Regions from separate parts of the Pseudogracilibacillus sp. SO10305 genome, predicted to be linked through region 1. Evidence: riboswitches for the same ligand, from Rfam matches in the RefSeq annotation. Region 1 holds a riboswitch; each other region holds the start of a gene.
The links. A riboswitch is a leader RNA that binds a small molecule or an ion and turns the genes downstream of it on or off. The one in region 1 is predicted to bind thiamine pyrophosphate.

Region 1 (7,999 bases):
AATCCACCTTCTTTTTTCAATGTAAAGGACGTTACTTTTCCCTCGTATAAAATACTTCCTTCTAAATAATTTACTGCTGCTTCTATTCTTTCTTTTCCTTCATTAGCACTTAATAATACTTCTCCTAATTCAATTGCTTGAGTAATTGCTCCGGCTGATGCATTTTCTTTTACATACTTTATGGACACAGGATTACGACAAACCCCGACTAGTCCACCTGCTTTTACAGACAGTTCACGCATTGTATCTGAAACATTCCCTAAAGATCCAGCTACAATTCCTTCTATAGCACGTTCGTTTTTACCACCTGCAAATGCTTGTATCGACCGGTAACTTTTGTCTTCAGATAAATTCATTGACCCCATTGATCCTGTTGGATGGGCTCGTCCATTCGATGGTGCATCCAAAATAGGTAATCCTAATGCAGCTGCTTGTAACCAACCATTTGTCGTCGTTGCTGCACCATTTTCATTCGTCATAATTGCCGCAACAGGAGCATCTAATTCTGCCTGCATTCTTTTTACTGCATCAATTGTTTGCTCATCACTTAAAAACATATCTTTGGCAGATGGTGCTCCAACTAACGAAACACAAACAACTACATCCTCATCCGCAAATTCATCTACCGTTTTTAGGACTGGGGCACCTCGTTTGAATGCCTCATCAAGTTTATTTAAACCCTCCTTGATGATGCCACCACCTCCACCACCTAAAATACAACCACCATAAATAGCATGAATGCCATCTTCTTTCGTTAATTTTCTAGCCATATATATTCCCTCTTTCTATCTTGCTTTCCATAATGATGTAAAGAAGCTATACAATGCGTCTCCTGCAATAAAACCAGCTGCAGTAGTGAACATTGCACTTTCAGCAGATTCGCCACCAACTCGTAAAATAATTAAACGAATAATAATACCAGCGATTACCGCCCAACCAGCTAATGGATTGACAATTAATAAACCTGTCGCCAGCATAATTCCCATTTGTCGTTTAGAACCACCAATTAATTGAATAAGCGCACCAGGAATCGCCCATAACAACAACATTAACCCAACATTTCCTGATAAACCTGATTCAATCGTTGCCGCATATACATGGTTCACTGGAGGTACTAAATCTTGTTGGAAAAAACTATCATGGAATAATGTAACCATTGCAATCGCAACCCCGAATCCGATTGCAGCACTTTTTAATTGTAGTCTTCTTCCGAATAATTCCTCTTCAACAGATTTTCCTGAACGTAAAATTGCACCTGTTTTAAAGTCATATCCGAGATCCGCAAATGCTGGACCAGTTGCAGCTGTGTAACCAGTTAACATCGCTAAAGCAATTGGTGGAAAACCTAGTAGCATCCCGACTAATAACGATATTAATGTAACCGCAAATGCTGGGAACCATCCAGAGTGCATCGCAGCAATCCCAACGATAATTTCACTTACTAATGCTGCCGCTGCTGCAAACAATACGAATAAAATTAACTGGTATACTGGCATCTCTGCATATAAACCAGCAAGTACTGCAACAACTATGGCACCTAAAACATAAAATAAATATCCTAACGCAAAACCATTTTTAACGTCTTTATCTGTTCTCGAATTCGTACTTTGATCATCCTTATTTTTTGGTTTACGTAAAATAACGATAAACTGAATTAAAGCAATCATCCCTGCACCAATCATCATTCCATGTGGAACGTATAATGCATCTAAATCTACATTGAATAATGGAACAGAATATGCACGTAATAATAAACCTATACCAAACATCGTTAATGCAACGATATTTCCAATAAAAGCAACCCCGAAAGCTGACATGGAAATACCGAAATGTGACCCAAGAAGCCCACCAAAAATACCTAATCCTAAAAACTTCGCTTTTTGTCCACCTTCGTCTCCTGCTTTTAATGCCTCAGCCGTTGCTACACCCGGTGCCCAAATTTCATTGGCACTAAATAATTTTGAGTCAAATACACGATATAAAATAAATACATCGACACATAACGCAATCCCCGCACCAATTAACATCGGTATAATTAAATCTGGCATTCCTAATACAAACGGTAATCCTATTGGGATTAATAAACTATTTGCCGCACCAAATGTGGCCGCCGAAATAGTCGTTTGTATTAAGTTTTGATTTTCTAATGTTTTATATTTATAAAACATTTGCAAAGGAATTCTAGCTACTAACATCGCAATTAATGCACCAATAATGGATGTATTTGGTGTGATTCCTAATGTTGTTATTAACTGCATTCCAATAATCGCACCAAGTATGGCTACGATAGCCGAGAATAAAATAAATGATAGATCAAAAGTTCTCTTATTTTTCACTGTAATTCCTCCTATTATTGAAGCTTATAGGCAACTGCCTGAGCTTCGACTAAATCCACCATCGGTATTGTGACTCGATCTTTTGCAAATTGTTTTAAATGAATGGTAGAAAAGCCTGTACAAGCAAATAAAATAACATCTGCCCCTTCTTCCTTCATACGATTCATCAACATAACTAACTTATTTTTTGCATCATCTGAAAATAATGAAACTGTATTTCGTAATGTTGGTTCATAATGATATGAATAAAAATGATTCCCTAATACTTTTAAGATGTTTGGCGGAGCTTCCTCTGTAATTCCGATGACTCCTACATTATCTCCTAATGTCTTCGATATATTCGCTCCTACTGCTCCCGCACCATATACTGGAATTGATACAGCTTGTTTTACCTCCTGCAAAGCCGGGTCTGCCGCACAACTAATTGTTAATGCTTTATATTTCCCGCTTTTTTCCATTCCTCTCGCCAGCTCAACAATTTTTGGAATAGCTTCCTGCTCTGTCTGAGCATTATAAATTCCTTTCGGTTGATCCATGATACATTTCGTTTCACTATCTATCGATAAAAAATCACGCATTAATTCTCCATGTTCTGACAAAACTTTTCCTTCACTTGTTAATACACGGATGATTCCTAACATATATATCACTCCTTTCCTCTCGTATCCAATGCGACTTTTCGAATCTTTCTCTAAATATAATATATTCAGATTATTATGTATATACGCAAAATGAGCGTAAAAAAAGGAAGGCAAAGCCCTCCTTTTTCTCACTGTGAGCAATATCAATCATTCATCATATAAAAACAAAACTGAAGGGAAAAGATTGTTTTTGCATCATTTAAATCTATATTCATTATTTCTCGTATTCGTTTTAAACGATATGTGATCGTTCTTCTATTTAAATACATTACTTTCGCTGTTCTTGAAGCATTGCAATTTTCGGCTAAATAAACTTTTAATGTTTCAATCAAATCCGCTTCCATTTGTTGAAGTGGAAGCATCATGTAATGAACAAAATCATTTACATGTGGATCCTTTTGCAAATTTAATAAGATAGAGGAAATACCTAATTCACTTTGGTCATATACAGTTGAATTTAACCCTAAGTCTTTCCCGATTTCAATAACTTTTGCTGTATTATCAACTTTTTCTATAATGGACGTTGTATCTATAAAAGGATAACTTATCCCTATCTTTACATTCTCTAATAATGTTCGAGGTTGCTGCTTTTTCCATTGGTGTTTCAATTCGATGGATGTCGCCTCACGATGATTTATCCAAACGAGCACAAACACATTTTCATTTCTTTCCATCACAATATAATCTTTCACTTCGGTTAAATGTTTCATCATATTTTCAATATGGGAAAGTAAAATTAACGATTTTCGCAAAAAGGTATGATATCCGATGGCTTCTGTTATATTTAATTGGTCTAAATGAATGACCATTTTTAGATCCTTTTCGTCCTCTAGATAGTTCCATCTTTCTATAAATTCCCCTTTTTGCATTTGTAGACTAACAATTTCAGCCATCATAGTAATGTGAATTTTATCTACTAACCGAAATATCTCGGTGTCCATTAACAATTCTTTTTGTTTGTTCCTTTCATATACAATATGGAGAAGTCCATATTTCTTCCCTTTCGCAAAAAGAGTGACAACCATTCTTTTTAATGCCTCTGAATATATACAAGCATGTTTTTCATACGTTTCAAATTCGGTATTAAATTTTTGTACGTACATCTCTGTCTGTTCATATGTTGGGAGGGAAAATAGTGTGAAATCATTTCTCCATTTATCGCTTTTTAATTTATGTGCACAATATAACAACTCGCCGTTCATGTTTTCTATATACATAACTAACCCGAACGATTTATAAATATCTTGCAAAATCGTCGTGACATTTTCATAAGACTTTCCTTCAATTTCTTCGATCAATCGATCATCTGTTGATTGTTGTAATTTTGCATATAACGGCGTTAAAATGTCAATATAAGGGACATCTTTTGGTAATGTAATAATAGGAAAATGATGTTCCTCCGCCAATTGAACAATGGATGGAGGGATTTCATCAATAAATCTACCTAGCTTTATGATGAGTCCACTTGCCTTTAATTCGATGAAAGATTTTACTATGTTTATTTGAGCTTGTTCATCATCTTTAATCGCGTAAAAGCTTGTTAAAATAAGCGTCTCTTTTACATTCCATTTATCAACATGAGGAATCTCCATCACTTCAATATATTTTACCTTTTTATTTAAACCTTTCTTCCCGTACCTTGCCTCTGCTTCAAACTTTTTAATGATTTGCATTACTTCATGAACCATCATTTTCATACACACCCTTGATATGTTTGTCATCGGTATACTCATTTTGCTATCTATACTATAATTATATAAGTATTTTTCCTAAGATGAATACTAATTAGTATTAGAAGAAAGGTTTTATTTTAAAAATTCCATCCTTATAGTGAATATATCTTTAAAGTTATTTATTTTCGATAATTGCTTTTGCTTGGCCACTTTGTTTTAAACGAACGACGATAAACCAACCGATCAAAGCACCTGACACACTACTCACTAAAAATGACGGTAAGAAGAAAAATATTCCAAACGATGTCCCCATAAATAATGTTGCTAAAGGAATCGATGCAAATGATCCTAAAATACCTGTCCCGATGATTTCACCAATAACTGCCGCACTATGTTGGTTCCATTTTTTATATAAATAACCTGCCAAAAACGCACCAATCATCCCGCCAGGAAAAGCTAAAATCGACCCTAATCCTAGCATATTTCGAATTAAGCCAATGATGAACGCGATGATTACAGCTGGTCCAGGACCGAGTAAAATCCCCGCAACAACGTTAACAGCATGTTGGACAGGATACGCCTTAGCAAAACCTGCTGGAAACCATAAAAATTGTGAACCGATAATACCTATTGCAACAAAAACAGCCATAGTCGTCATAAGTCGTGTACGATTCATCTTCTATTACACCTCCTTGTACGATAAAATAACGATAAAAAAGACCACACCCCGACGTCGGAATGTAGCCCTCGATTGTTTTTAGTATAAATATCTTGATGGCCAACACTTCCCCACGCTAGTATTACCTAGATCGGGTTCAAAGGGTCAGAACAATAACGCTCCTCTCAGCCATCCGATAGCTCCCCTAGTGAAATATGGACTTTTCAATTTTATACTATCATACTATTTAATATTGTAAAGGTCTTCTTATTCTTCACCTACTTCTAATTGTTCCAATGCTTTTTCTGGAATGTCTGTTTTTTCTACTTCTTCATATGTGACTACTTCATCTTTTTTATAGAAAATTTTTAAATAAGCATTCTTTTTTAATGAGTGATTCGCTGTAAAAGATAATAATAAACTATCTCCGTTTTCATCGTAGCCTTCTAATTTATATTCATAACGTACATTCCCCTGTTCTTCATAACTATCGCCTTCATCTTGAATTAGTACATAATACGTATCTGCACCAATAGTTTGAATAGATGATGTACAAGCCGATAACAAGCCTACGACCAATATCATCATACTTATCGTTAATAAACGTTTCATTTTTCTCATCCTTTTCGTTCCGTTTCATTCTATACATAGTATAGGATGAAATTCCGTGCTGTAACATCGATTTCCCTTACGAATAAGCGTTGTAGGCTTACAATATTGTAAGATTAAATAAAAGTGTTCGCATACGGACATCACTCTATTCGCGAGATATAGGAACGTTAAAATAAAATTTCCTTAACTTCCTAAACGGTCTTCTTGCACATTACTAGAAGGTGTAATCATAGTCGACTTATGTAAAATTTTATACACTCTAGGTGCAAATAAAGCTGCTGCGACAATCGTTAATAAATCAACAGGCAAATATACGAGCATTACAAGCCACGTTCCAATATAAGTGACACTTTCTTGTGTATCCATAAAAAATGATAAAGCGAGATACATATAATTTGTTCCGATCATATAATTAAAGAAAAGCCCGATAATAGAGGCCAATATGAACGTAATTAAAGTAGGGTGTTTTTTAGATTCGATCACTTTCCCAGTAACATAAGCGGTGAAAATAAAAGAAATAATAAACCCAAATGTCGGACTTAATACAGCACCTAATCCTCCTTTAAATCCAGCAAAAACAGGAACGCCAATTAATCCAACGAAAAGGTATACAACCATTGCAAGCGCTCCACGGCGACTACCAAGTAATGCACCTGCCAAAAAACAAAAAAATGTTTGTAATGTAATAGGAACACCACCTATTTGTAAAAACGGTGCCCAAGCAGTAATATTTGCCCCGATACTCATTAAAGCGACAAACATTCCGATTAAAGTAATATCAATGACACGAATTTGTTTGTTATTTTTCAATGATATCCTCCTTTTACTATAAAAGTTCAACTTGGTTTCACTATTATTTTGCGAAAAGATTAAAAGGGATTAGTTCATCCATCTTTTCTACAATATAAGTAGGATTAGATGTTGTAAATTTCGGTAATACAGCTAACACAGGAATATTTGTCATCTCTTCAATTAATGCAGGATTCGTTTGTTCTGCTATCCCCTGTTCTTCTTCCGCCCCGTTCAAGATAATGCCTGCAATATCCAATCCCATACTTTGGGCCACTTTTACCGTTAACCAAATATGATTTACTGTACCAAGTCCCGTTCTTGCAACAATTAATATTGGAAAACCTATCTCTTTCGCAACATCTGCAACTACATAGTCCTTCCCCAAAGGAACCCCAAGTCCCCCTGCACCCTCTACAATAAAATACTCATGCGTTTCTTTTATGTTTTTCCATGCTTGCATAATCTGAGTCAAAGATATATGTTGTCCTGCCCTTTTCGCTGCAACATATGGTGCTAACGGCTCTGCAAATTGAAAAGGAGTAATTTGTTCAAACGTATTACGATCTCCAGACATCGTTTTCAAGATAGACGTATCACTTGTAGGATTTTCTCGACTTTCCCCACTCAACATTGGTTTAAATACGCCAACATCTTTTCCATACTTTTTCAATAGAGCTGCCATACCGCCACCGACAAAAGTCTTTCCGACATCTGTATCTGTTCCTGTAATAAATAACCCATTCTGTTCCATCCAACCGCTCCTCGTTCTTCTTATTTCGTCGAACCGACTGTAGTTTCTCGTTTCGTTGTTACATTTTGAATCGCTTCTTTTATAATGCGAATCATTTCCCGAATTTCTTCCTCTGAACTAGAAAGGGGCGGCATAAATACAATATTATCTCCTAAAGGTCTAGTTAACATCCCAAGACGACGCATTTCCAATGACACCGCATATCCTACACGTTCTTCCCATGGGAAAGGTTTTTTTGTTTCTTTTTCTTGTACTAACTCAATACCGACCATGAATCCGAGCTGTCTAATATCTCCAACATAATCCAATTCATGTAGTGAAGTTAATTCCGCTTCAATAAAACTGGACTTCTGTTGCACTTGTGCCACTATATTTTCCCGTTCAAATAAGTCTAAGTTTGCTAACGCAACAGCGCATCCTAGTTGATTTCCGGTATATGAATGACCGTGAAATAACGTTTTCATATGAATGTAATCATCGTAAAATGCTTCATATATTTCCTCTGTTGAAATTGTTGCGGCAATAGGCAAGTATCC
Region 2 (7,999 bases), on a different contig from region 1:
ATCCTTTTTCTTTATCTTCCAATTCTCCTTTTGCTGTTAATAAGAGGACGGGAATATCGTATGTGCGTAATTGTTTCGTTAATTCATATCCGTCCATTTTTGGCATCATCACATCGACAATCGCAAGGTCAGGAAATTCTTGTTCAATTTTTTCCAAAGCATCTATACCGTTGTTTGCTTTTATCATTCGGTAATTTGCTCGACTTAAATGAATGCTAACAAGGTTTACAATTTTTTCGTCATCGTCAACGACTAAAATTTTATTCATACAATCGTCCTTTCCAACGGTTTTGTCATCATTTTATTAAAAAGATTGTTGCTTGTTCTATTATTGTTTATACTAACAATAACATAGATTTTTAAGGGAGAGAAAAATGATGGTAGAAAATATTGCGCAATATATTGATCATACATTATTAAAACCTGAAAGTACGAAGGAACAAGTAGAGCAACTATGTAAAGAAGCGAAAGAATATAATTTTGCCACAGTTTGTGTGAACCCTTATTGGGTAAAATTTTCCGCTGAACAATTAGCTGGAACAGATGTCGGAGTGACGACAGTAATTGGGTTCCCGTTAGGTGCGACGAGTACATTTACAAAAGTTGCTGAGACACGTGATGCGATTGCAAATGGTGCAACCGAAGTTGACATGGTGATGAATATCGGAGCATTTAAATCAGGTGATGATGTTGCTGTTTTACAAGATATGGAAGAAGTGGTTCAAGCGGCAAATGGTTTAGAGGTAGTGAAAGTAATTTTAGAAACAGGTTTTTTATCTCCTGATGAAATTGAACGTGCATGTAATATCGCGAAAGAAGCAGGGGTAGACTTCGTTAAAACATCGACAGGATTTGGACCTGGAGCTGCAACAGTAGAGGCAATTGAACTGATGCGTCAAACGGTAGGACCAAACATCGGAGTAAAAGCTTCGGGCGGGGTACGTGATGCAGCATCAGCGAAGGCGATGATTGATGCAGGAGCAAATCGAATTGGAGCAAGTGCTGGTATTGCAATTGTAGAAGGAACAGCAAGTGACACAGATTATTAATATAAAGGTATGAATAAATGGTAATGTTTATCAAAAAGATGAACATTACCATTTTTTTATATGACAGAATTTAGAAGTTTTCTAATTGGAAGTAGTGTATTCCAAGTAAATAACGACATAAAATTTATCTGAAATTTTAAAAAAATACTGTACATAATTTTCAAATTATGCTATTCTTCATTTGTGTCAACTTAAAAATATTTAGGTTTACACAAAGGGGTGGAATCATGAAAGCGAATCAAACGGTAAAAATTGTGTACGGTGGATTATTTATCGCACTTACTGCCATTGGAGCGAATATTACAGCGATTATGCCGTTTTTAGTCGTTGGAGGGGTGCCTATTACATTGCAAACATTTTTTGCTGTATTGGCTGGACTTGTTCTCGGGAGTCGTTTAGGAGCATTTACGATGTTCGGGTATATGTTAATTGGATTGGCAGGTGCACCTGTATTTGCACAGTTTAGTGGGGGTGCCGCAAATTTATTAAGTCCTACTTTTGGTTTTATCATTTCATTTATTATCGTTGCGTACATATGTGGGAAACTAGTGGAATATAAGCAGACAAAGTCAATGTATATAGTTGCATCGTTGTTCGGAATGTTATTTATTTATGTTTTTGGAACGAACTGGCTATATATGGCGTATAAACTTTGGTTTCAAGCGCCAGAAGGGTTCCACTACGGAATTGCATGGTTATGGATGATTGTTCCATTGCCAAAAGATATTGCTTTAGCACTTGTTGCAGGTGTATTTGCATATCGATTAGATGCTATTTTAATGATGCAAAAAGTTCGATCACAATCATAAAAGAAAGGAAGATGTACGATGGAGAATAGAAAATATTGGGCTCAGTTAGCAGATAAAGTAATACAAGGATATCAAATTACGCGAGACGAAGCGATGAAATTTTTGCAATGTCCAGATGAACAGGTGTTAGCATTATTAGATGGGGCATATCAAATTCGCCACCATTATTACGGCAATAAAGTTAAATTAAATATGATTATAAATACGAAATCAGGAGCTTGTAGTGAAAATTGTGGGTATTGCGCACAATCTATTGACTCTGAGGCACCGATTCAACGATATAAAATGATGGATAAGGAATCGATTTTAGCTGGAGCAGAACAAGCGAACAAATTACAATCAGGAACGTATTGTATCGTGGCAAGTGGACGTGGCCCGACAAATCGTGAATTGAATATTGTCGTCGATGCTGTGAAGGAAATTAAGCAAAATTATGATATGAAAATATGTGCTTGTTTAGGTATTTTAAAAGAAGGGCAAGCAGAACAATTAAAAGCAGCTGGTGTCGACCGTTATAATCATAATTTAAATACATCGAAAAAACATCATGATTATATTACGACGAGTCATACGTATGATGATCGTGTATCCACTGTAAATAAAGTGAAAGATGTTGGGATATCTCCATGTTCTGGTGTCATTGTCGGAATGAAAGAAACGAAAGAAGATGTAGTAGATATGGCATTTTCTTTAAAAGAACTCGATGCGGATTCCATTCCAGTTAACTTTTTACATGCGATTGATGGAACAAAATTAGAAGGAACGAATGAACTGACACCGACATATTGTTTAAAAGTGTTAGCATTGTTCCGTTACTGCTGTCCAACGAAGGAAATTCGTATATCTGGTGGACGAGAAGTGAATTTAAGAAGTTTACAACCACTTGGATTGTACGCTGCAAATTCAATTTTTGTCGGGGATTATTTAACGACTGAAGGACAATTAAGTACAGCAGACCACCGAATGTTAGAAGATTTAGGATTTGAGATTGATTATGGTCATGAAAAAGCGAGTGTATAAAAACTTTATTGTTTGAATGTATGAGCATGAAAACGAGAGTTCGACATAAAACATAGCGAAATAAACCTTTGACTTGTTTGATCAATGATCATGCACATGTCAAAGGTTTACTTTTGCAAAACACGCTATAGTATATACTAAAATCTTGCTTAAATGATACATTGTATATGATTAAAAGACATGACTTAATGAGGTCGAACTTCTTACTTTTTCATAAAGAACGTACAGCTTTTTGAATGTTTTCAGCCTTCGTAATTGCAGAAATAACTGATACTCCGTCCGCCCCAGCATGAAGCACATGAAGGGCATTGTCAGGTGAGATACCACCAATTCCGACGATGGGAATATGAGGGGTTAGTTTCCTTAATGTTTGAATCCACTCTATTCCAACAGGTTGCAGTGCATCTGATTTCGAAGTTGTACTAAAAACAGGTCCAGCACCAATATAATCAATATATGCAAGCGAGCTTTTTTCATATTGCTCCATATTGGAAATGGATAAACCGATCCATTTATGCGGGTATTTTTCACGGATTTTTTTAACAGGTTCATCTGATTGACCAACATGAATACCGTCAGCCTGTAGTACATCCATTAATTCAACATCATTATTTATTATAAAAGGGATATTTGCTTCCTTGCAAATTGCTCGTAATGCTTTACCAAGGGCAATTTTTTCTTCACCTTGTAAACTGCCTCTTCCTTTTTCACGAAATTGATAAATGGTTATTCCACCTTGAATTGCTTCTCGCAAAGTCGCTTCTGGTGTTCTATCTTTGGGGCAATCTTGACTTCCCATAATGAAGTATTTTCGTAATACATTTTTGTTCATCTTCTTTCGCTCCTAATCGATGTGATGTAATGCATCTAAAAAGTGAACTTGAAAAGTCCCTGGACCATGGACATTTGAAGATGCAATTGCTCGCTCCGCTGCTTTTGTATAAAATTCGATTATTTGATAGGTTGCTTTAAAATGGTCTACCTCACAAGCTAAATTCGCTCCAATAATAGCACCTAATAAACAACCTGCACCAGTTATGCGTGTTAACATTTCATTACCGTGTTCATTTATATATGTTTCTTTTCCATTTGAAATAACATCTTTTTCACCTGTAATCACAGCGATTGTTTGGAAAGTTGTTGCTACTTTATTAGCGATTAATTTTGTTGTTTCTACTGGAGGATCGACAGAATCAACGCCTTTCATTGCCACTTTTTCATCAACTAATGCTGCCATTTCCCCTGCATTTCCTTTAATTACAGTGAAGTTTATTGCATTTAGAAATTTGAGGCAAGCTTGTTTTCGAAAAGAAGAGGACCCGACTGCTACAGGATCTAATACGATTGGTTTTTGATGATTATTTGCAACAGTTCCAGTAGTAAGCATTGCTTCCATATCCGAATCCATTAATGTACCAGTGTTAATTAAAATAGCATCTGCTTTTTTAGCGACTTCGCTAACTTCCATCGGGTTATCGGCCATAATAGGTGAAGCACCAATAGCGAGTAACCCGTTAGCGGTAAAGTTTTTTACGACATTATTCGTTAAACAGTGGACGAGAGGGGCCTTTTTCATGATGTTCTCATGAATGTTCATACTTGTCTCCCTCTAATTGCCCAATGTTTTGTTGGCCCACTACCAGCGCCAAGTGGAATAGATTCTTCAATGGCAGCTTGGATAAATTCTTTTCCCTTTTCCACTGCTTCATATAAAGAAAGACCTTGTGCAAGATGGGCGGTAATGGCTGCTGAATACGTACAACCAGTCCCATGTGTATCTTTTGTATCAATTCGTTTCTTTGTAAAGACATGCATGTCGTTTCCATCATATAAGAAATCTGTAGCATCGTTATCTTTACTTAAATGGCCTCCTTTTACGAGCGCGGCTTTTGCTCCATACGTATGAACAATTTTTTCGGCTGCTTTTTTCATATCGTTGAATGTCGAAATTGTCATGTTCGTTAAAAATTCAGCTTCTGGTAAGTTCGGTGTAACAACGGTCGCATAAGCTAGTAATTCATCACGTAAAAAATCACGGGCCTCTTCATTAATTAAAGGGTCTCCACTTGTAGCAACCATAACAGGATCAATCACGAGTGGAAGATTTTTTCCGTCGAGTTTTTTCTTTATTATTTTCATCATATCAATGTTCGCAATCATACCTGTTTTTACAGCATCTACAGGAACGTCTGAAAACACAGAATCTAGTTGTTGTTCAATCATATCTAAAGATATATGTTCGATTGCTTGAACACCTGTTGTGTTTTGTGCAACGACAGATGTGACAATGCTCATACCATATGTTTGTAATTCTTGAAATGTTTTTAAATCAGCTTGTATTCCTGCACCCCCTGTAGGATCTGTACCTGCAATGGTTAATGCGCATGTAATATCTTTCATTAAAATTGCTCCTTTATTTTATTTTTAGGGATGTACATGACGTTATAATACGTAAATTTTCCCATAAAAAAACCAGATTCCTCGTGAAAGAATCTGGTTCGACTGCAAAAAAAGTCATGGATTCCTACTTCCCTCCGCTAGTTCGAACTAGATCAGGTTCACGAGGGTTAGAAATATCACGTACTTCTTCTCAGCCTTCAACGAAAAAGGCACCCCTAGTAGATTTCTGACTCTAGTATAGCAGATTATGTTGTAGTTGTCATAATGAGGTTGGGGGAGAGGACATTATCATTTTATTCGCACGTATATATTTCGCTATGTTTATGAAAAGTTACTAAAGTTATATAGAATGTTAAAAATTTATTAAATATGACTAAAAATCATGTATTTTTCCTTGTGAAATGATACAGTTAAGTATATATAAAATAAAAAGCGAGATGATACGATGAAAATTTGGATGAGAAAAATTGCCGTTGCATTCGTCGCTTTCATAACGTTAGGTTTATATGTTCCGTCATTTGATGTAGATGCACATGTAGGAAAAGCAGAGAAGACGTTTGATTCGTCTAAAGCGAATATTATTGCGGAGCAAATAACTACATATGATGTTGAGGAAGAGGATGTAGCTGCCACATTAATGGAAAAAGCTATTGCACAAACGAGCGTTAAATTTGGACCGAAGATTGAAAATCAACTAGAAAATGAGTTTCAAGAAGTAATTTTACCGAAAATGGAAGAAACTTTAACATCTATCTTTACAGAAGCGGGAGAAGATAGATTACCGTTTTATGAAATTACGGAAAACCCTGCAAAAGGATATGGCGAAAGAATATTTAATGTTTATGATGTAAAAGACGAAAAGATAATTGCGAAGTTTCACGTTCGTCGAGATTTTAAACCGCAAGAAGGATACTGGTTTAATTTCCATTATCATTTAGGGAAAGATCAGTTTGAAACACATTATGAACTAGGCAATATTTATTGGGATAAAAACATGCCACCGAAATGGATGGCGCAATAAAACGAAAAACACTTTGTCATTGGTTAGAAAAATGATAAGGTGTTTTATTTTTGTCAATTTTCCGCCACATATTGGTCAAAGAAGGTCATTTTTTATTGACAGATGACACCGTGTCATCTATAATGAAATAGAGTGGAAGTGACATTGTGTCATTTTGACTTTGTACTTAGGAGGAACTTGGATGCCGAGACAGACTTTTTATAATTTACCTACAGAAAAACAGGAAGTATTAATTGAAGCGGGAGAAAAAGAATTTTCACGAGTTCCATTATTTGAAGCTTCCATTGCGAATATTGTAAAAGAGGCGGGTATTCCACGCGGTAGTTTTTATCAATATTTTCACGATAAAGAAGATTTTTATTTTTATATATTAAATCAGTATGCAGATGAAAAAAGAAAACGATTTATTCGTTTATTAGAAAAGCATGACGGGAATATATTTTATGCAGTTAGTGATTTATGTGAGGATTTGCTTATTCGTATTGATATGACGAATGACAAACAGTTTTTTAAAAATATGTTTTTACATTTAGATTTTGAGACAGAACGTGCTTTTTTAAGTGATATGAATTATAGCGTACTTAGTGAACAATATAAGGAAGTAAGGGATCTCGTCGATACGACAATGTTAAATGCAGAAAATGATGAAGAATTATTTCATATGATTCAAATGTTATTATCTATGATGTTAGGGAACATCGCACGTAAATATGCAGTAGATATATCGAATGAAAAGGTGCTACACAATTTTACGACACAAATTAATTTAATGAAAAAAGGATTTAAAGCAAATTAATTAATGGAAAGAGAGAGGGTTCATGATGAAAATCAAACTATATGGTTCATCAACAGCATCAACGAGAAAAGCGAGAAGGTGGTTTGAGGAACATAATATTCCATTTGAATATCGCGATATTTTGAAGAAGCCTTTAAAGAAAAAAGAAATGCAACAAATTTTACGATTAACAGAAGAAGGTACAAAAGATATAATCGCGACAAGATCGAACGTATATAAAGAATTAGATTTAGACTTAGAAAATATTTCATTAAATGATTTATATACATTAGTAAATAAAAATCCAAAATTATTACGTCAGCCGATTATTTTAGGGAATGATAAATTACAAGTAGGATTTGATGAGTACAATATTCGTCAGTTTATTCCACGGGAAGAACGTAAACGATTTATTCATGATTCTTTAGCATTCGTGTAAAATTTAACGATACTTTACATGAAAGTAATGTTATTCATGATAGAAATGTTGTAGAATAAGAGAAACATTATTAAAGAGAGGAAGAAGTTCGTGGCAAAAAGAATATTTTACTTTTTATTAACAAACGTACTAGTTCTTTTAACAATCTCGATTATTTTCACGGTTTTACCGATTGGGAACTATATTGGAGAGAATGGGACTATAAACTACGGTTCTTTACTAGTATTTAGTGCGGTGATCGGTTTTACTGGTTCCTTTATTTCATTAGCAATGTCTCGTTGGATTGCGAAGCGAATGATGGGTGTGGAGATTATTGATCCGAATAATCCCAAAAATGAGTATGAACAAATAGTGGTGGAAAAGGTATACCGCTTATCTAGAGCAGCTGGTTTAACATATATGCCTGAAGTTGGAATTTACAACTCACCAGAAGTAAACGCATTTGCAACAGGTCCATCGAAAAAACGTTCATTAGTTGCCGTTTCA
Region 3 (7,999 bases), on a different contig from region 1:
ATACCTGTATCGGAAGATTAATTTTATCCATCATCACATCTTGTAGGCATTCAATACAGTTTTCAAAAATGATATTTGATAATTTAGTAAATGTTTCTAAATTACCAGTCATGTAAAATTGATGTTTCGCCGTACGAACATTTTTTTGTAGTAAATGATGCACTTCTAAAATCGCACTCGTTTCTCTAGCAGTTTCTTCACTTGAAGATATTAATTGAACATCATGTCCAACTACTTGTTGAATCGTTTTTTGCAAAATTGGATAATGAGTACAGCCGAGCACCAATGTATCAATATTCACTGTACGTAATGGTTCTAATGCTTCCGCTACAACTTGAAACGCTTCTTCCCCATCTGTTATACCTTTTTCCACCATCGGTACGAATGTCGGACAAGCAAGGGTAGTTACTCCTAACGTATGATTTATTTTATGTAATGCACGGACATATGATTCACTTCGTATCGTTCCCTCTGTTCCAATCACACCTATTTGCTTATTATTCGTTGCATTAATGGCGGCACGAGCACCAGGTTTAATGACACCAATGACTGGAATCGATAGTTCTTCCTTTAATTGTTTAATCGTAAATGCTGTCGCTGTGTTACATGCAATAACAATCATCTTCACATCTTTTTCCAATAAAAAATGAACCATTTCCATTGTGAACTGTTTTACTTCATGTTCTGGTCTCGGTCCATATGGGCATCGCATTGTGTCACCAACATAAATTAATTTTTCGTTCGGTAATTGTCTCATCAATTCATATGCAACAGTTAATCCACCAACACCTGAATCAATGACACCTATTGCTCTATTCAAAATTCCACCTCATTTATTATTGTAACGATATATATTTTATCATACGTACATGTGAAAGGAAAAAAGAAAAGACGAAAAAAGTTGAAGTAACTTCGACTTACTTCAACCATCCTTTTTCCTTTACGAGAGAAATTGCTTCTATCCTATTACCAACTTGTAACTTTTCTAAAATTGTCGACATATAATTTCTGACCGTTCCAGGAGATAAAAATAATGTAGCAGCAATTTCCTTCGTTGATTTTCCTTTTGCAACAAGACTTAATACTTCAGATTCTCGCTCTGTTAATGGGTTTTCAATAAAATCACTCTCATACATCATATCCATTAATTCTGGTGCATACATTTTTCTTCCTGCCATCACTAAACGAATTGCTTCAGCTAATTGTTCAATTGGGCTATCTTTTAATAAGTATGCTTGTACCCCAGCTCTTCTAGCCCGATCAAAATATCCTGTACGAGCAAATGTCGTTAAAATAATTTTTTTGCACGGATCTTCCTTTAATAATTCAGCTGCTTCCAGGCCATTCATTACTGGCATTTCAATATCCATCACACAAACATCGGGTTGTAATGATTGAACTAATGCTACTGCTTCTTCTCCATTTGTTGCTGTTCCGACAACTTCAAAATCATCTTCCATATTTAACAACGAACCTAATGCACCAAGTAACATTCCTTGATCCTCTGCTAATATAATTTTAATCATTACATGACACCCCCTTTGGCAATGTTTTTTATAATGACTGGTACTTCAACTGACAAATCTGTTCCATTATGGGACCCTATGTATAACGTACCATTTACAAACTCCAGTCTTTCTCTCATCCCAGCAATTCCACTTCCAAATGATTGCTTTTTATCTTTCGGAAATCCTCTTCCATCATCTTTAATTTTTAATATATATGCTTCCTCATTTTGTGTTATATAAATATCACTTTTCGTCGCTCCACTATGTTTAACGATATTTGTTACAGCCTCTTTTAGACAAAGACTTAAAATATTTTCAATAACAGGTGGAACCGATTCATTCTTTAATTCATTTTTGATTGCAACATCGATCTCTGCAGCCTCTAATACTTGCTTCGTTCGTTCTAATTCATCCGTCAACTTTCGATAACGCATATGTGTCACTAATTCACGTACTTCTTTTAATGCGGTGCTTGCAGTCATTCTAATATCTTTTAATTCATTTGTAGCAAGTTCCGGATCTTTTTCTAATAATTTGCCAGCAAGATCTGATTTTAGTCCAATTAAAGATAATTTTTGTCCTAAAATATCATGCAAATCTCTTGCGATACGTTGTCTTTCTTCAAAAATAATTAGTTCTGATATTTTTTCCCGTGCGACTTCTAACTCGCCTTCTAAATTTTCACGTTTCGTTCGATTATATAAATGAAACGGTAACAGCACTGTCCCAATGACACTAATAACGATATACGGTGTTTGCGGCAGTAGTAAGTCTAATCGAAAAAAATAACCAAATATAACTGCCCCAACTGTCGTTGCAATATGAAGCCCATACATAATAAAAAAACCTGCATAATGTCGAATATTTCCAATAAAGATGGCTGTAAAAATAGCAAAATAAACAAAGCCAAACAAATAAATCATTGCAATGTTTACAATCATTTCAAAACTAAGCCACATATATACAAGTCCACTTTTAGACTTGAAAGAAAATATATAGGAAATGAAAAACATTATTAATAATGTAATGCCGATGCCAATTTCTACAAAAGAAGATGATTTAAAAATAAAGAAAAATGGTAAAAAACATAAAATAATCCATGTGTAAATACTAATCCATGGTTTCTTCGGAAAAATACTATACCATTTACGCAAAAATAACACCCTCTTCCTATTGCCTCTATTATAGCAATAAATATTGCATTACAACATCTGTTCATTTAAATCTATAAAAATACTTTTTGAGACTATTTGAATAAACCCAAAATGGTATCTATATATTGGAAGTCCCTTTAAAACAAAAAGATATGCTAGCAATCAACTACTCGCTAGCATAACTTCATACTTGTATGTCTATTAATTGATTCTCGTTTTGTTCGAATGTTTTACCACACGATTTTGCTTTGTTTCGTTTAACTTTTCACGCTGACGCTGCTTCCACGTTTTAAAGGTAATAAAATTTTGTGCTTCTGCATCATATAATTTATAACGCAAGGAATCTAGACTCGTTTTAAGTGTAATCGTTGTTGCGTATTGTAAATCTGGAGTCGTCTCATGTGCCTCTTCTAAATAATAGTTCGGTATACGTGGTGCTAAATGATGGACATGGTGGAAGCCGATATTTCCTGTTAACCATTGTAAAAATTTTGGTAACTCATAATATGAACTTCCTTCTACTGCTGCCTTCACATAATTCCACTCAGATTCTTCTTCAAAATACGAATCTTCAAACGTATGTTGAATATAAAATAACCAGATACCTAATGCGGCTGCAATATAAATCGATATTCCGTGCACGATTAAGAATGGTACGAAACCAACAAAAACGATAACTAAAACCGTTCCTATAAGTAATATAGCATTAATTAAATACGTATTATTTTTCTCTTTTTGCTTCGCATCCGCTCTATTACGTCGGTTTGACACAAGCACTAAATATAGCGGACCAAACCCAAACATAATAATCGGATTACGGTATAGACGATATTTCAATCTTTCCCATTTTGTTGCTTCCTCATATTCCTCTATTGTCATTACCCAAATATCTCCAATGCCACGTTCATCTAAATTAGAACTAGAAGCATGGTGAATCGCATGTTCTCGTTTCCATTTTTCATATGGAAAACTCGTTAACACTCCTGTAATCGTTCCTAACATATTATTTTTTCGTTTGTCATGGTAAAAAGAACCATGTGTACAATCGTGAAAAATAATGAATGTACGAACAATCAGTCCTGCTGCTATCACCGATAAGCCAATCGCTACATACATATTAATTGGTACCATTATATATGCGATAATCCAAGTAGCAATTAACGGCACAATCGTATTAAAAATTTGTATCGTACTTTTTTTATGATCCGCAAATGTATACGGCTTTACTTGTTGATGTAATTTTCTCGTTTTCTCTTTTGACATTTTTCTCCCCCTCATAGGCGTCCTATTTTAGTATAAGAGAGTGAAAATCTTTTTATTAGACGTAAATGTCATCATTTCTATGTGACAAATGTCATATCAAACAAAGGATAAACGTATAAATCATTCATTTTACGCACTTTTCGTACATTTATTCATAAAATAAACTGACTAAATAATTCCCTTCTAAATGCATCTCACCGACAGCAAGGAGGGGGACCATTTGAACGACTCGAAAAACTTTCACCAACAAAGCGTACTAACAAAACGTGAAAGAGAAGTATTTACGATACTTTTACAAGACAAAACAACAAAGGAAATCGCAGAAGAACTATTCATATCTGAAAAAACTGTCCGAAACCACATTTCAAACGTTATCCAAAAGTTGGGTGTAAAAGGTCGTGCACAGGCAGTGATAGAGCTTGTTAGAATGGGGGAATTATCATTATAACGAAAACCGACTTTCACTATCGAAAGTCGGTTTTTCTATTATTCTTCCAGTTGAAAATGTTCACGTAAAGTTGAGCCTTCATAGGAGGTTCTAAATAATCCACGTTTCTGTAGTTCAGGAATGATCAATTCTACAAAATCTTCTAAACTATGTGGAAAGGAAGGTGGCATTAAATTAAAGCCATCTGCAATCCCTTCCTTGAACCATAATTCCATTTCATCGACAATTTCCTCGGGCGTTCCAATTAAAGTAAAATGGCCCCCACCAGCATTTAAATAACTTAATAATTCTCTTACGGTCGGATCTTTATCACGAATAATTTCTAATATAGTTTTATAACGTCCTACCGGTCCAGAAAATTCCTCAACAGGTGGAAGGACTGGCACCTTTTTATCTAAATCCCACTTAGAACAATCCTGTCCGACGAAAATGCTTAATTGATTTAAAATAGTGTCTGTATCCAACAGCTTGTCTAATTTCGCTTTTTTCTCAAATGCTTCTTCTCGAGTTTTGCCAACATACGTTACTAACCCCGGAAAAATTTTAATATGTCTATTTCTCACGCCACGTTCCAAAACAGCTTGATCCATCTTTTCTCTAAACTCCCTTGCTTGTCTCCGGTTCCATGAAACAGAATAAACCGCATCAGCATATTCGGCTGCTAATGTAATTCCCGGATTCGATGCACCTGCTTGCATCAGTACCGGACGACCTTGTGGACTTTTTGGAGTCGTTAGCGGCCCACGCACTTGAAAGTATTTTCCAATATGCTTTATTGGGTTTATTTTATTTGGACGCATTAATTGTTTCGTTTTTCTATCATGAATAAAATCTGCTTCTTCCCATGAATCGAACAATTTTGTAACAACATCTGCAAATTCTGCCGCTTTTTCATAACGTTTCGCATGAATTGGCAGTTTTTCCATACTATGATTTTGTGCCTCTAAATCTGTCATCGATGTAACGAGGTTCCAACCAACACGCCCGCCAGACACATGATCCAAACTTAAAATTTGCCTCGCAGCTGTAAATGGATTGGAAAATGTACTCGAAATAGTAGATACTAAACCAACATAGTTCGTTACTTGCGATATAGCAGTTAAATTCACAATGGGGTCAAACCAAAAAGCCGGCATAACATTCGCACTAATACCTTGAAACGATTGATTATCTGCGAAAAACACAGCATCAAACAATCCCTTTTCTGCAATTTGAGCTAATTCTTGATAATATGCAATATCTCCAACACGTTCAACACTTGAATCCGAACTTAACCATGCAGCCTGATGGTGGCCACAACCTATCACTAATACTCCAATATGCATCTGTTTATGATTCTTCATTTTTCCCTCTCCTTTTTAAACATTAAAAAACGCAATTCCCCTAATATTCATAGGAAAATTGCGTATTTATAGCAAAATAGTATGTAAAAAAAACAGAATTCGTTCCAAATACATACAATCATACACTTTCCTACGCTAGTATGAACTAGTTCAGGTTCAAAGGGTTTGAGGATAACCTCATCTCAGTTTTTAAAAACACCCCTAGTGATTCTATTCAATTAATTAATGCTTCATTTCGTTTTTACAGTAATTCCTTGTTCATTGAAGACTTTTTGTACTGCTTTTAATCCATTTAAAACTTTTGGAAATCCAGCATATGGTAATATATGAATAATTGCACCAACAATTTCTTCTGGAGTTAATCCAACTTTAATTCCTGTTTTTACATGCATTTCAATTTGTGGGATACCTTGGGCAACCAATGATGCCATTGTTACTAATACTTTTTGTTTTGGGTCAATGCCTTCTCTACCATAAATATCTCCAAAGGCAAACTCCACTACAAAATCTTCTAAATCTGGTGCCAAATCTTTAAAACCTGCTCCAATATCCATATGTCCTTCCGGATGATGCTGATCTACTAAATTAAAATCCTTTAATACGTCCATTCCTTTTTCATAACGTTCGCTTGCCATGTATATGCCTCCATTAATGTTGAAATTTTCAAAATACTCCCATATCCATGCTAATACATTTCTAACGTTTCAACAAGTAAATGAATGTGATACTTTTGAAAAATGTTTTCCATCATATTTCCTAGTTTCCATGATGGTAATTTTTCCATTACAACATTTTGTACGATACTTTTTTGGCGTTTTACTTATTTGTTTACGATTTGTTTCATAAGTACGTGCACATGTTTCACAACGAAAAAGATAAAATAAACCAATTTTCATCGTATTTGTACTAGGAGCATTATGTTTTCGTAATGTTTTTTCAAATACAGGATGGCCATCACGCATCGATTGACCTTGCATATGTAATGCATAATGAATGCATTCATGTTTGATAATGCCTTTTATTGCCTCTTCCGTACCGTAATCTAATGTTTTCCCTGCAACTTCGATACGAACTGGATGTTGTTTATTCGTCATGACATATCTACCATATGAAGAACGAAGACGATTATTCCGAACGATTGGAATGGTTAAGTCGATATGAAAATTGGTACGTAAAAATTGGGTAGCAAATTGGGTTAATTCTTCCTCTTTCACTGTATACACCTCAATAAATATCATACCATATAACAAAAAAACTGACATATATCGTCAGTTTTGTAGCGTTAAAATTTTATCTCTATTTTCGTCACTAATTGCGACTGGTTTTCCAGTATGCTTATTAATATTTACGATGGAACCACGACCTGTTAAACAAACATCTCCATTTTCTTGCACACCCATATAGTGAATATCTAATGAACTACTCCCAATTCGATTCGCTTTCACGTATAATTGAATAGTTTCTCCAAAAAATACTTGTTTTAAATAATCACATTGTAAATCTGCTACGACAGGAACATCTTCCACTTTATCAAAATCTTGAAACAAGCCAACCGCTTTAAAATATTCAATACGCGCTTCTTCAAAATATATAAACGGAGATACATTATTCATATGACCAAACATATCTGTTTCAGAAAATCGAATTTTTATAGGTACGTGATATTTAAATTCTTCTTTCCAACGATTAAAATTTTTAATATACGGTGCTTTTGTCATATAAATCCCTCCTTAAAAAGATAGCTTCTTCAACATATTTTCTAACTTTAATGCGAGTCCAATATCCCCTTTTACTTTTAATCTTCCCGTCATAAATGCAGCAGTCGCATTTAAATCACCTTGTAGTAATTTTTTAAAATTCTTTTCATTCATCGCAAGTGTACATTGGGCATCATTTAATTTCCCTTCTGTAATAGTTGCAATCCCCTCTGTCAATTCTAGGCTATACACTACTTCCTCCCCTGCTTTAATTTCGAACACAAAACTTCCATTCACTGTTTCTATGATCGATTTATTCTCTTTAGCAACACGATCAATTTCTCCCCATACTTCTTGAACTGTTAAATTGTCTAAACTCATATTTTCACTCCTATTTATAATGAATGACTGTTCAATCATTATAATACATTTTCAAAAATAATGAAAGCGTTGTCTTATTCATTGATCAAATATATTAAATAAGACTCTACAATATATCGTGCCAGTGAATTTCCCTTTAGAATTAAAGTCGACCAAAACCAAATCCAGGCGGGAAATCACTTGTCTTATTCTAGAAATATAAAAT
Region 4 (7,999 bases), on a different contig from region 1:
TTCTTAATCAAATCATCGAAGTCACAAAAAAACTAGCTTGTAGGATAAGCTTGTAAAGGTTTAAAGTTTCTAAAAGAAAATTAAGGTACAATCGTTTCCTTTAAATGACGAAACGATTTCTGGAGTTAACCCATTCATTTAAAAAATATAAAGGAGAAAACAATGACTGTATTTAGTTTGTTTATCGTATTACATATTGTATCTGGGAGTATTTGTTTGCTCGTTGGCCTTATGGCAGTATTTGCAAAAAAACACCGTGGTTGGCATACGTATTTAGGGGAGATCTACCATACTTCCTATGTAGTAGTGTTTATTTCAGCTATTGTCACGTCCATCATCCATTGGGAGGCATCATCTTATTTATTTTATATTGCGATTTTTTCATATTGTTTTGCTTTATTCGGTTATATGGCAGGAAAAAGACGAAGAAAAAATTGGATTGTTCGACATATTGCAGGCATGATCGGTTCCTATATCGGTATTGTCACTGCAGTCCTTGTAGTAAATATTTCGGAGCAACCACTTTTTTCTAATTTATCGCCCGTCTTCTTTTGGATAACGCCGACAATTATTGGCACACCGATCATTATTATCGTAGCAAATAAAATGAAACAGACGATGACGTAAACAATAGGAAAAAGCACCCCTTTCGTTAAACAAAAGGGGTGCATATCGATACTACTATAATGTTCATTTATATTATTTTACGTTCGGGATAACTGGTAACATAATATGAGATGGATATGTTTCATTATGATAGATTGTTTGTGTCGCTGTTTGCATATCATCTGAATGGATCACAGTTTCACCCGTATTCGGATTTACATCAAAACGTGGGAAATTACTTGATGAAATTTCGACGCGAATGCGATGACCACGTTTGAAAACATTACTCGTCGCCCACAAGTTAATTTCATATGGAATGATTGCACCGTCCACATCACCTGCTTTTTCATTACCATGACGATATCGAGCGCGAATGATGCCATCGGTTAAATTATAAGCTGTTCCATCTGGGGCAACATCGACTAATTTTGCTGTGAAGTCTGTATCTTTTGCATCTGTTTTTGCCCACAGCTTTACGGAAACAGGTCCAGTTACTTCTAATGGTGCGTCAAGGACATCTGAGGTATACACTAACACATCTTCACGTTCTTCTACCGTGCGTTGATCGTATGGTCCCTCGACTGCCACTCCTTCATATAGTGTGCCACCGCCAGTTGTTGGAACAGGATTCGTTGGATCGTATACAAATTGATCGACATGTTTCTCGTCATTCTCTGGTTTTTCCGTTGTCAAATGACCGTCACCAAAACGTGTATTTGCTTTTCCATTACTATGCAAATAAAACGGTGTATAGTTGGTATTCGGTAATGGCCATTCATCAGCTTCTTGCCATTGATTCACACCCATAGTAAAAATTTTAACTGCAGCTTCTTCAGCGAAACCTTTATCTTCCTTCTTTAACCAATGATCAAACCAACGGATATGTAATGCAGTTAAATCTTCTTTTAAATCGATGAAATGTTCGGACGCACTCATGCCAAATGAACGGTCCCCAATCACATGTCCAAAATTACCATGTGCCCACGGTCCAATCACTAATTTTTGCATATAATCAGTTTTAGCACGCATATTTTTAAAGTTTTCAATCGTACTATATAAAAAGCAATCATACCAACCAGCAAGATGATACGCAGGAACTTGTATGTTCGGGTATTTCTCTAATAAGCTATATGTTTCCCAAAATGCATCATCGTCTAATTCATGTGTGATCATGTCGAGAAAATCACCTTCTAAACCGAACTCTTTTAAAATAGACCAATCTTTGATAGGTTTTGTTTCATACCATTTCTCAATTTGGTCGACTTCTTGTGCCCATTTTTGCATCATACGATAATATGTTGCTAGGTCATCCTTATATGTTCGTTTTAATAAGTCTGGCACGAATGTACCTAAAATGAGCGATTGAAACAAGCCGACTAGAAAGGCACCGTTTTGATATGTCGCACCTGATCTACTATCGTTTAATGTTTGGGCAGGAAAAATTGCCTTCAAATGTGGCGCTTTTTCTGTTGCAGCTAATAATTGTGTGTATCCATAATAAGAAAGGCCAAACATCCCGACGTTTCCATTTGAGTATGGTAAGTGAGCTGCCCATTCAATCGTATCATATCCATCTTTCGCTTCGTTCGTAAACATCGAAAATGTACCTTCAGATGCAAAACGTCCACGAACATCTTGAATGATGACGATATATCCGTGATCAACGAAACGATGTGTATCTAAATAGCGATGCGAATAAAATGGATCATGTTTTCCGTATGGGATGCGCGTAAGTAAAATCGGATATGTCCCTTCTTTTTCCGGACGATATATATCTGCATATAAGGTCGTTCCATCCCGCATCGTCGCCGGAACATTTCTTTCTACGATAATATTTTTTGTTGCCATGTTATATATTCTCCTAACCTCACATACTTGTATTCAATAGCTATTTATTGAGCAATAAATGGAACGATATCATAGTGATGACAATCGTATCGTTCCATTCAAATATTATAACATAATACAAAAAAGTTTGGGAACACCGTATAAACGAAGGAAGTCGTATAAATCCTCGTCATACAGGTAATTAGAGCTGTTTCATTTCATTTACATTTATTTGTGTCCGTTTTCTCGTATTTACGATCAGTGAAATTAAGAAGGGAGCTTGACAGTTCCTCTGGAATCCCGTACAATCATAGTTATAAAATTTCATATATTTAAAAAGCACTAGGGGAGCTATGTTGAATGGCTGAGAAAGGTAATCCTTGACCCTTGGCACCCGATCTAGATAATACTAGCGTGGGGAAGTGTGGCCGGGCATATACAGTATATGTGTTATTTTTGTATATTTATATATTCGACTGCATTTCCTAATCGGGAATGCAGTTTTTTTATTTGTGAAAAAGAAAGGAGCGATCAAAAAAGGAACGACAAAAATAATAATAATCAAGGAGTGTATGGACGTATGACGAAAAATTGGAAGTTGAAAGAAATTGTAATGTTGTCGATTATTTCGGTTGTTGCTGGGGTACTATATATGTTTTTCGTTTTGTTTGCATCTACTTTACGAAATATATTAACCCCGATCGGACTTGCGCCATTTAGTTTTGAATTTGTATTTGGATTATGGTTTATCGGATCTGTCGTTGCCATGTATATTATTCGAAAACCTGGGGCAGCTCTTTTTACAGGAATTATTTCAGCGGGGGTTGAAATTTTAGCAGGGGGTCCTGGTGGGGCGAAGATTTTGTTAATTGGGCTTGTCCAAGGAGCAGGGATTGAGACGGCATTTCTATTAACGAAATATAAAAACTATCACCTTCGCGTACTAATTTTGTCAGGAATGATAGCAGCTATATATAGTTTTATTTATCAATTATTCGCTTCTGGAAATATGGCTCTTGCTCCAACCGTGCTTATCGGCATGCTTTCCATTCGGTTAATAAGTGGGGCATTTCTAAGTGGAGTACTCGGAAAATGGATAGCAGATAAGTTAGCATTTACAGGTGTATTAGATGGTTATGCATTAGGCAAGGAGGTTAGAAAAAAACGTGAAAAAGATGCAGCATAAGCGTGTGGAAAACGAGAAATATTCAAACGAAAACAATCAACATGCAAAAAAATTGCCATTTATAACGATAGAAAATTTTTCGTTTGCTTATGAATCATTGGATGAGCCTATTTTACGAGGACTAGATGTTATCTTGCATGAAAACGAAGTGACATTGCTCATGGGTCCGAGTGGTTCTGGTAAAAGCACGTTATCCCTCTGTTTAAATGGGCTATACCCAGAAGCGGTGGAAGGAGAAACAGCTGGCACGATAATGTTTCGTGGAGCACATTTGCAAGACGCACAAGCTGGTGCTTGGAGCAAACATATCGGTGTCGTTTTTCAAGATCCTGAAGCGCAGTTTTGCATGATCCATGTTGCCGATGAGTTAGCATTTACATTAGAAAATATGGCGATCCGTGAACATGAAATGGACGAAAAAATCGATGAGATACTTTTACTAGTCGGCATGGAAAAATTTAAATATCGGAAACTACACGAATTATCTGGGGGAGAAAAACAAAAAATTGCTTTAGCTGCAGTTCTTTTATTGGAGCCGACATTGCTTATTTTAGATGAAGCAACCGTTAATTTGGATCCACATGCAACAGAATCATTCATAAAACTTATTCAACAAATTCAAGAAGAACGGCAAATGAGTGTGTTCATTATCGACCATCAAGCAGATGCATGGTTGGATATGACAGACCGTGTCTTATTATTAGGAAAAAATGGTCGCTTGCTACAAGATGCATCCCCAGAAGAAATGTTTACGACTTATAAGGAACAAGTGGAAGAAGCGGGCATTTTTATACCGAAGAAGTTCTCTAGACATTCTTTTGGAATCGATCTGCATGCTCGCAAGCTTCCGACCGCACAAAAACAAGAGCATCCTAAAGACAATGAAACCGTCATGCGCCTTGAAGATATAACATATAAACGAAAAGCGCGGACCATTTTACAACAGATTTATATGGCTATTCCGAAAGGGGCTTTCATTTCTATCCTTGGAAAAAATGGGGCCGGAAAATCGACTTTACTTGAGTTGATGGCTGGCATTATGACCCCGACAAAAGGGGAAGTCTATTTTCAACATCGTCCTTTACAAAAATGGAAAGAAATGAAACTGCGGCATAAATTAGGTTTCGTGTTTCAAAATCCGGAACATCAGTTTATAACAGATACGGTTTATGATGAACTCGTCTTTTCCATGCGGCTAAATGACGAACAACTAGAAAAAATGGAGGCGACCGCCACCTATTTACTCGAACATTTTCAACTAGAAGAGGAAAAACATCGGAATCCATTTTCGTTAAGTGGAGGGCAAAAGCGAAGGCTAAGTGTTGCAACCGTACTTGATGACACGCCAGATATTTTATTATTTGATGAACCGACATTCGGGCAAGATGCGGAAACAACAGCACGGCTAATACATACGATGTTTGAGTTAAGAGAGAAAGGGATTACGATCGTTATCGTCACGCATGATATGGATCTTGCTGCAATGAGTGACACGGTATACGTGCTCCATGAAGGGGAAATCGCCTTTCATGGCACCCCTGACACATTATGGGAAGAGGAAGGGCTATTACACGCTGCCCATTTACGTCGTCCATTCGAAGTAGAAAAAGCGCAATGTAAGAGAATAGGAGAGATAGGATGAAAAAAGTTAATCCCGTTGTGAAGTTGCTGGCGATTTTAGTGCCAGGATTATGTCTCAGTCTTTTTTATGATTGGTTTACACCACTTTTTTATCTCCTATTTTTACTGCTTATGACATTTGGCTATGGGAAAATCCCTTTGAAAAAAGGAGTGAAAATTTTCGCTATATTTTTATTGCTTTCATTTGGCTTCGGTTGGACGGCTGCATTGTATGCAAATGATGGTTTTGCTGGTGGGGATGTTATTTTCACATTTGGTTGGATGACCTTAACGACTGGCGGCCTTCAAACAGGGTTAAGTATTATGTTTCGTTCGCTCTGTTTTTTAATGATGTCCATGATGTTTATTTTTACGACAGATACGACACAGCTCATGATGAGCTTTATTCATCAATGTAAACTGCCACCGAAGTTTGCATACGGTATTATTGCAGGATATCGTTTTTTACCAGTATTTCAACATGAATTTCAATTATTGCAAAAAGCACACCAAATTCGTGGGGTTGGGAGATTGAAAGGGATAAAAGGAAAAATACATCAATTTCAGCGCTATTCGATTCCACTTTTGGCAAATGGGATAAGAAAAGCAGAACGTGTCGCCATTGCGATGGAGTCAAAAGGTTTCACTGGCGACCGGAACAGAACGTACTATCATCGAACTTATGTAACGGCACGCGATTGGATATTTTTCGCGATGATGATTGGTATGCTAGTAGTAGGTGCATTTATTTCTTATAAGCTTGGATACTTGAAAATATTTAATAAGCAATTTTAAAGAATCTAGTATCATGCTAGATTCTTTTTCATAGATTATTCGTAGTAAATTGATATACTTAATAATAATTAATGATTAGGAGGTTCTACGTTGAATATTCAAAACTTAGAAGCTTTTTTATATGTGCATCATTTTGGAAGTGTAAATAAAGCGGCAGAGGCATTGTTTTTGACGCAACCATCTGTATCTTCGCGCATTCGTACATTGGAAAAAGAGTTGAATGTCGCATTATTTGAACGAGTCGGACGGTCCCTCGTCATGACGAAAGAAGGAAAAGCGTTTATTCCTTATGCTGAATCGATCGTACAGGCATACAAAAGTGGCCAGAAACGAATGAAGGAAACCGCGGCTACAGACCATATTGTCATTGGAGTAACTGGACTCATCGCCAACTATGTCATGCCTTACGTCTTACCAAAATTTAAATTAGCCTATCCGAATGTCCAAATTACGATGCATACGGGAACGACGGAAGAAATTGAAAGTAAAGTATTGCACAGGGAAGTAGATGTTGGCTTTGTGCGGGCGAGTGCCCATCCATCTTTAGAAAAAACGGCGATCTTACAAACACCGATTCGTTTATTCGTCTCCCACCCACATCATTTTGAAAATGTGCCAAATATAAGCATGGAACAGTTACAAGAGGAAACGATCGTATTTTATGAATGTGGGTCATTAGATTGGACGAAAGTGAAAAATTTATTTTTCAATGCTGCTCATGTACCGACGATTACGTATGAGGTAGATAGTTTAGAAACCGCGAAAGGATTAATACTAGAAAATGCTGGCATCGGATTTTTACCAGAAATATGTGTACGAAAGGAAGTAGCTGACGGTAAAGTAACCTCCCTTGATGTTCCAGTCGTCGCAAAGGAATCGTTAAAAGCGCAAATGATTCATTATATCGGCGAAAAACCGCCATACTTTGATAGTTTAGCAACATGGACGAAGGAGATTGATAGAGTTTCTCTATAAGAAAGCAGATTAAAATCTATTACACGAATAAAAATTGCTATGATATACTATTTGTAACATTTAATCCCGAGTAATTGAATGTTAAAACTAATAATAAAAGGTGGATGACGATGACCAGTCATAAAAAGCTTTATATATTTCGTCAAAAAATACCGTGTTGTCATTGTTTCATTGGGCATTGTTAATGGAATGGCTATGTAAAAATGATGAACGGAGGAAGAGCATATGACATATAAAATTGGGATTTTAGATCAAAGTCCGATTTTTCCTAATAGAACAGCTCAAGATGCTTTAAAAAGTACGGTTGAGTTAGCACAAAAAGCAGAAAGTTGGGGCTATCACCGGTTTTGGGTGGCGGAACATCATCAGTCAGAAGATGTTGCAGGTGCATCACCAGAAATATTAATGAGTCATTTGTTGGCACAGACAAATAAAATAAAAATCGGTGCTGGTGGGGTCATGTTGCAACATTATAGCCCATATAAAGTTGCAGAAAACTTTCATGTGATGGAAGCATTGGCTCCTGAACGAGTGGAATTAGGCATCGGCAAAGCACCAGGAGGGTTGAATGCTTCAACCGCTGCATTACGATATGGCGGAACGGGTAACGACACTTCTTTTGAAGAACGATTCACATTGCTACAGCAATTTTTAAGTGGCAATATACCAGAAGATCATGCTTTATCGGAGGCAGTAGTACATCCGAAAATAGCACGCACATTGCCGACATTTTTATTAGGTGCAAGTGTAAACAGCGCTCGATTCGCTGCACGGCTCGGTGCGAATTTTGTTTTTGCCAGTTTTTTAAATGGGGATGAAACATTGCTCGAAGAAACGATGAAAGCATATCGGGCACTACATCCACATGGAAAGTTTATTATCGCGGTTGCTGCGTTCGTCGGCACAGATCAACAAGCAGCAGAAGAAGAAGCGGATAAATACAATATTTATAAAGTGACATTCGAAAGTGGGCGTGCCCTTTCTGTCGTT

Region 2: linked by a shared signal. The riboswitch ahead of thiD (bifunctional hydroxymethylpyrimidine kinase/phosphomethylpyrimidine kinase) and the one ahead of thiW (energy coupling factor transporter S component ThiW) in region 1 are both predicted to bind thiamine pyrophosphate.
Region 3: linked by a shared signal. The riboswitch ahead of SPD45_RS13625 (LLM class flavin-dependent oxidoreductase) and the one ahead of thiW (energy coupling factor transporter S component ThiW) in region 1 are both predicted to bind thiamine pyrophosphate.
Region 4: linked by a shared signal. The riboswitch ahead of SPD45_RS03045 (ECF transporter S component) and the one ahead of thiW (energy coupling factor transporter S component ThiW) in region 1 are both predicted to bind thiamine pyrophosphate.

Annotation. Positions count from the first base shown of each region.
Region 1 is NZ_JAXHDE010000010.1:47,741-55,739, forward strand. Features, by position in the region: gene SPD45_RS09205 (DUF917 domain-containing protein) at 1-770, opposite strand, end outside; gene SPD45_RS09210 (OPT/YSL family transporter) at 786-2,336, opposite strand; gene SPD45_RS09215 (aspartate/glutamate racemase family protein) at 2,351-2,977, opposite strand; gene SPD45_RS09220 (PucR family transcriptional regulator) at 3,121-4,668, opposite strand; gene thiW (energy coupling factor transporter S component ThiW) at 4,826-5,326, opposite strand; TPP riboswitch at 5,420-5,525, opposite strand; gene SPD45_RS09230 (YxeA family protein) at 5,576-5,920, opposite strand; gene SPD45_RS09235 (biotin transporter BioY) at 6,104-6,730, opposite strand; gene bioD (dethiobiotin synthase) at 6,774-7,463, opposite strand; gene bioA (adenosylmethionine--8-amino-7-oxononanoate transaminase) at 7,484-7,999, opposite strand, start outside.
Region 2 is NZ_JAXHDE010000008.1:32,561-40,559, forward strand. Features, by position in the region: gene SPD45_RS07965 (response regulator transcription factor) at 1-268, opposite strand, end outside; gene deoC (deoxyribose-phosphate aldolase) at 378-1,049, shown strand; gene SPD45_RS07975 (biotin transporter BioY) at 1,277-1,858, shown strand; gene bioB (biotin synthase BioB) at 1,877-2,878, shown strand; gene thiE (thiamine phosphate synthase) at 3,090-3,710, opposite strand; gene thiM (hydroxyethylthiazole kinase) at 3,723-4,475, opposite strand; gene thiD (bifunctional hydroxymethylpyrimidine kinase/phosphomethylpyrimidine kinase) at 4,472-5,278, opposite strand; TPP riboswitch at 5,391-5,505, opposite strand; gene SPD45_RS08000 (YpjP family protein) at 5,724-6,299, shown strand; gene SPD45_RS08005 (TetR family transcriptional regulator) at 6,481-7,095, shown strand; gene spx (transcriptional regulator Spx) at 7,121-7,513, shown strand; gene htpX (protease HtpX) at 7,604-7,999, shown strand, end outside.
Region 3 is NZ_JAXHDE010000022.1:21,643-29,641, forward strand. Features, by position in the region: gene racE (glutamate racemase) at 1-820, opposite strand, end outside; gene SPD45_RS13605 (response regulator transcription factor) at 918-1,526, opposite strand; gene SPD45_RS13610 (sensor histidine kinase) at 1,526-2,662, opposite strand; gene SPD45_RS13615 (fatty acid desaturase) at 2,864-3,925, opposite strand; gene SPD45_RS13620 (helix-turn-helix domain-containing protein) at 4,146-4,373, shown strand; gene SPD45_RS13625 (LLM class flavin-dependent oxidoreductase) at 4,412-5,716, opposite strand; TPP riboswitch at 5,827-5,929, opposite strand; gene SPD45_RS13630 (carboxymuconolactone decarboxylase family protein) at 5,947-6,351, opposite strand; gene SPD45_RS13635 (SprT-like domain-containing protein) at 6,421-6,930, opposite strand; gene SPD45_RS13640 (acyl-CoA thioesterase) at 6,985-7,434, opposite strand; gene SPD45_RS13645 (SCP2 sterol-binding domain-containing protein) at 7,447-7,794, opposite strand.
Region 4 is NZ_JAXHDE010000002.1:82,354-90,352, reverse strand. Features, by position in the region: gene SPD45_RS03055 (DUF2306 domain-containing protein) at 163-627, shown strand; gene SPD45_RS03050 (CocE/NonD family hydrolase) at 700-2,454, opposite strand; TPP riboswitch at 2,768-2,871, shown strand; gene SPD45_RS03045 (ECF transporter S component) at 3,014-3,619, shown strand; gene SPD45_RS03040 (ABC transporter ATP-binding protein) at 3,609-5,261, shown strand; gene SPD45_RS03035 (energy-coupling factor transporter transmembrane component T family protein) at 5,258-6,034, shown strand; gene SPD45_RS03030 (LysR family transcriptional regulator) at 6,125-7,009, shown strand; gene SPD45_RS03025 (MsnO8 family LLM class oxidoreductase) at 7,235-7,999, shown strand, end outside.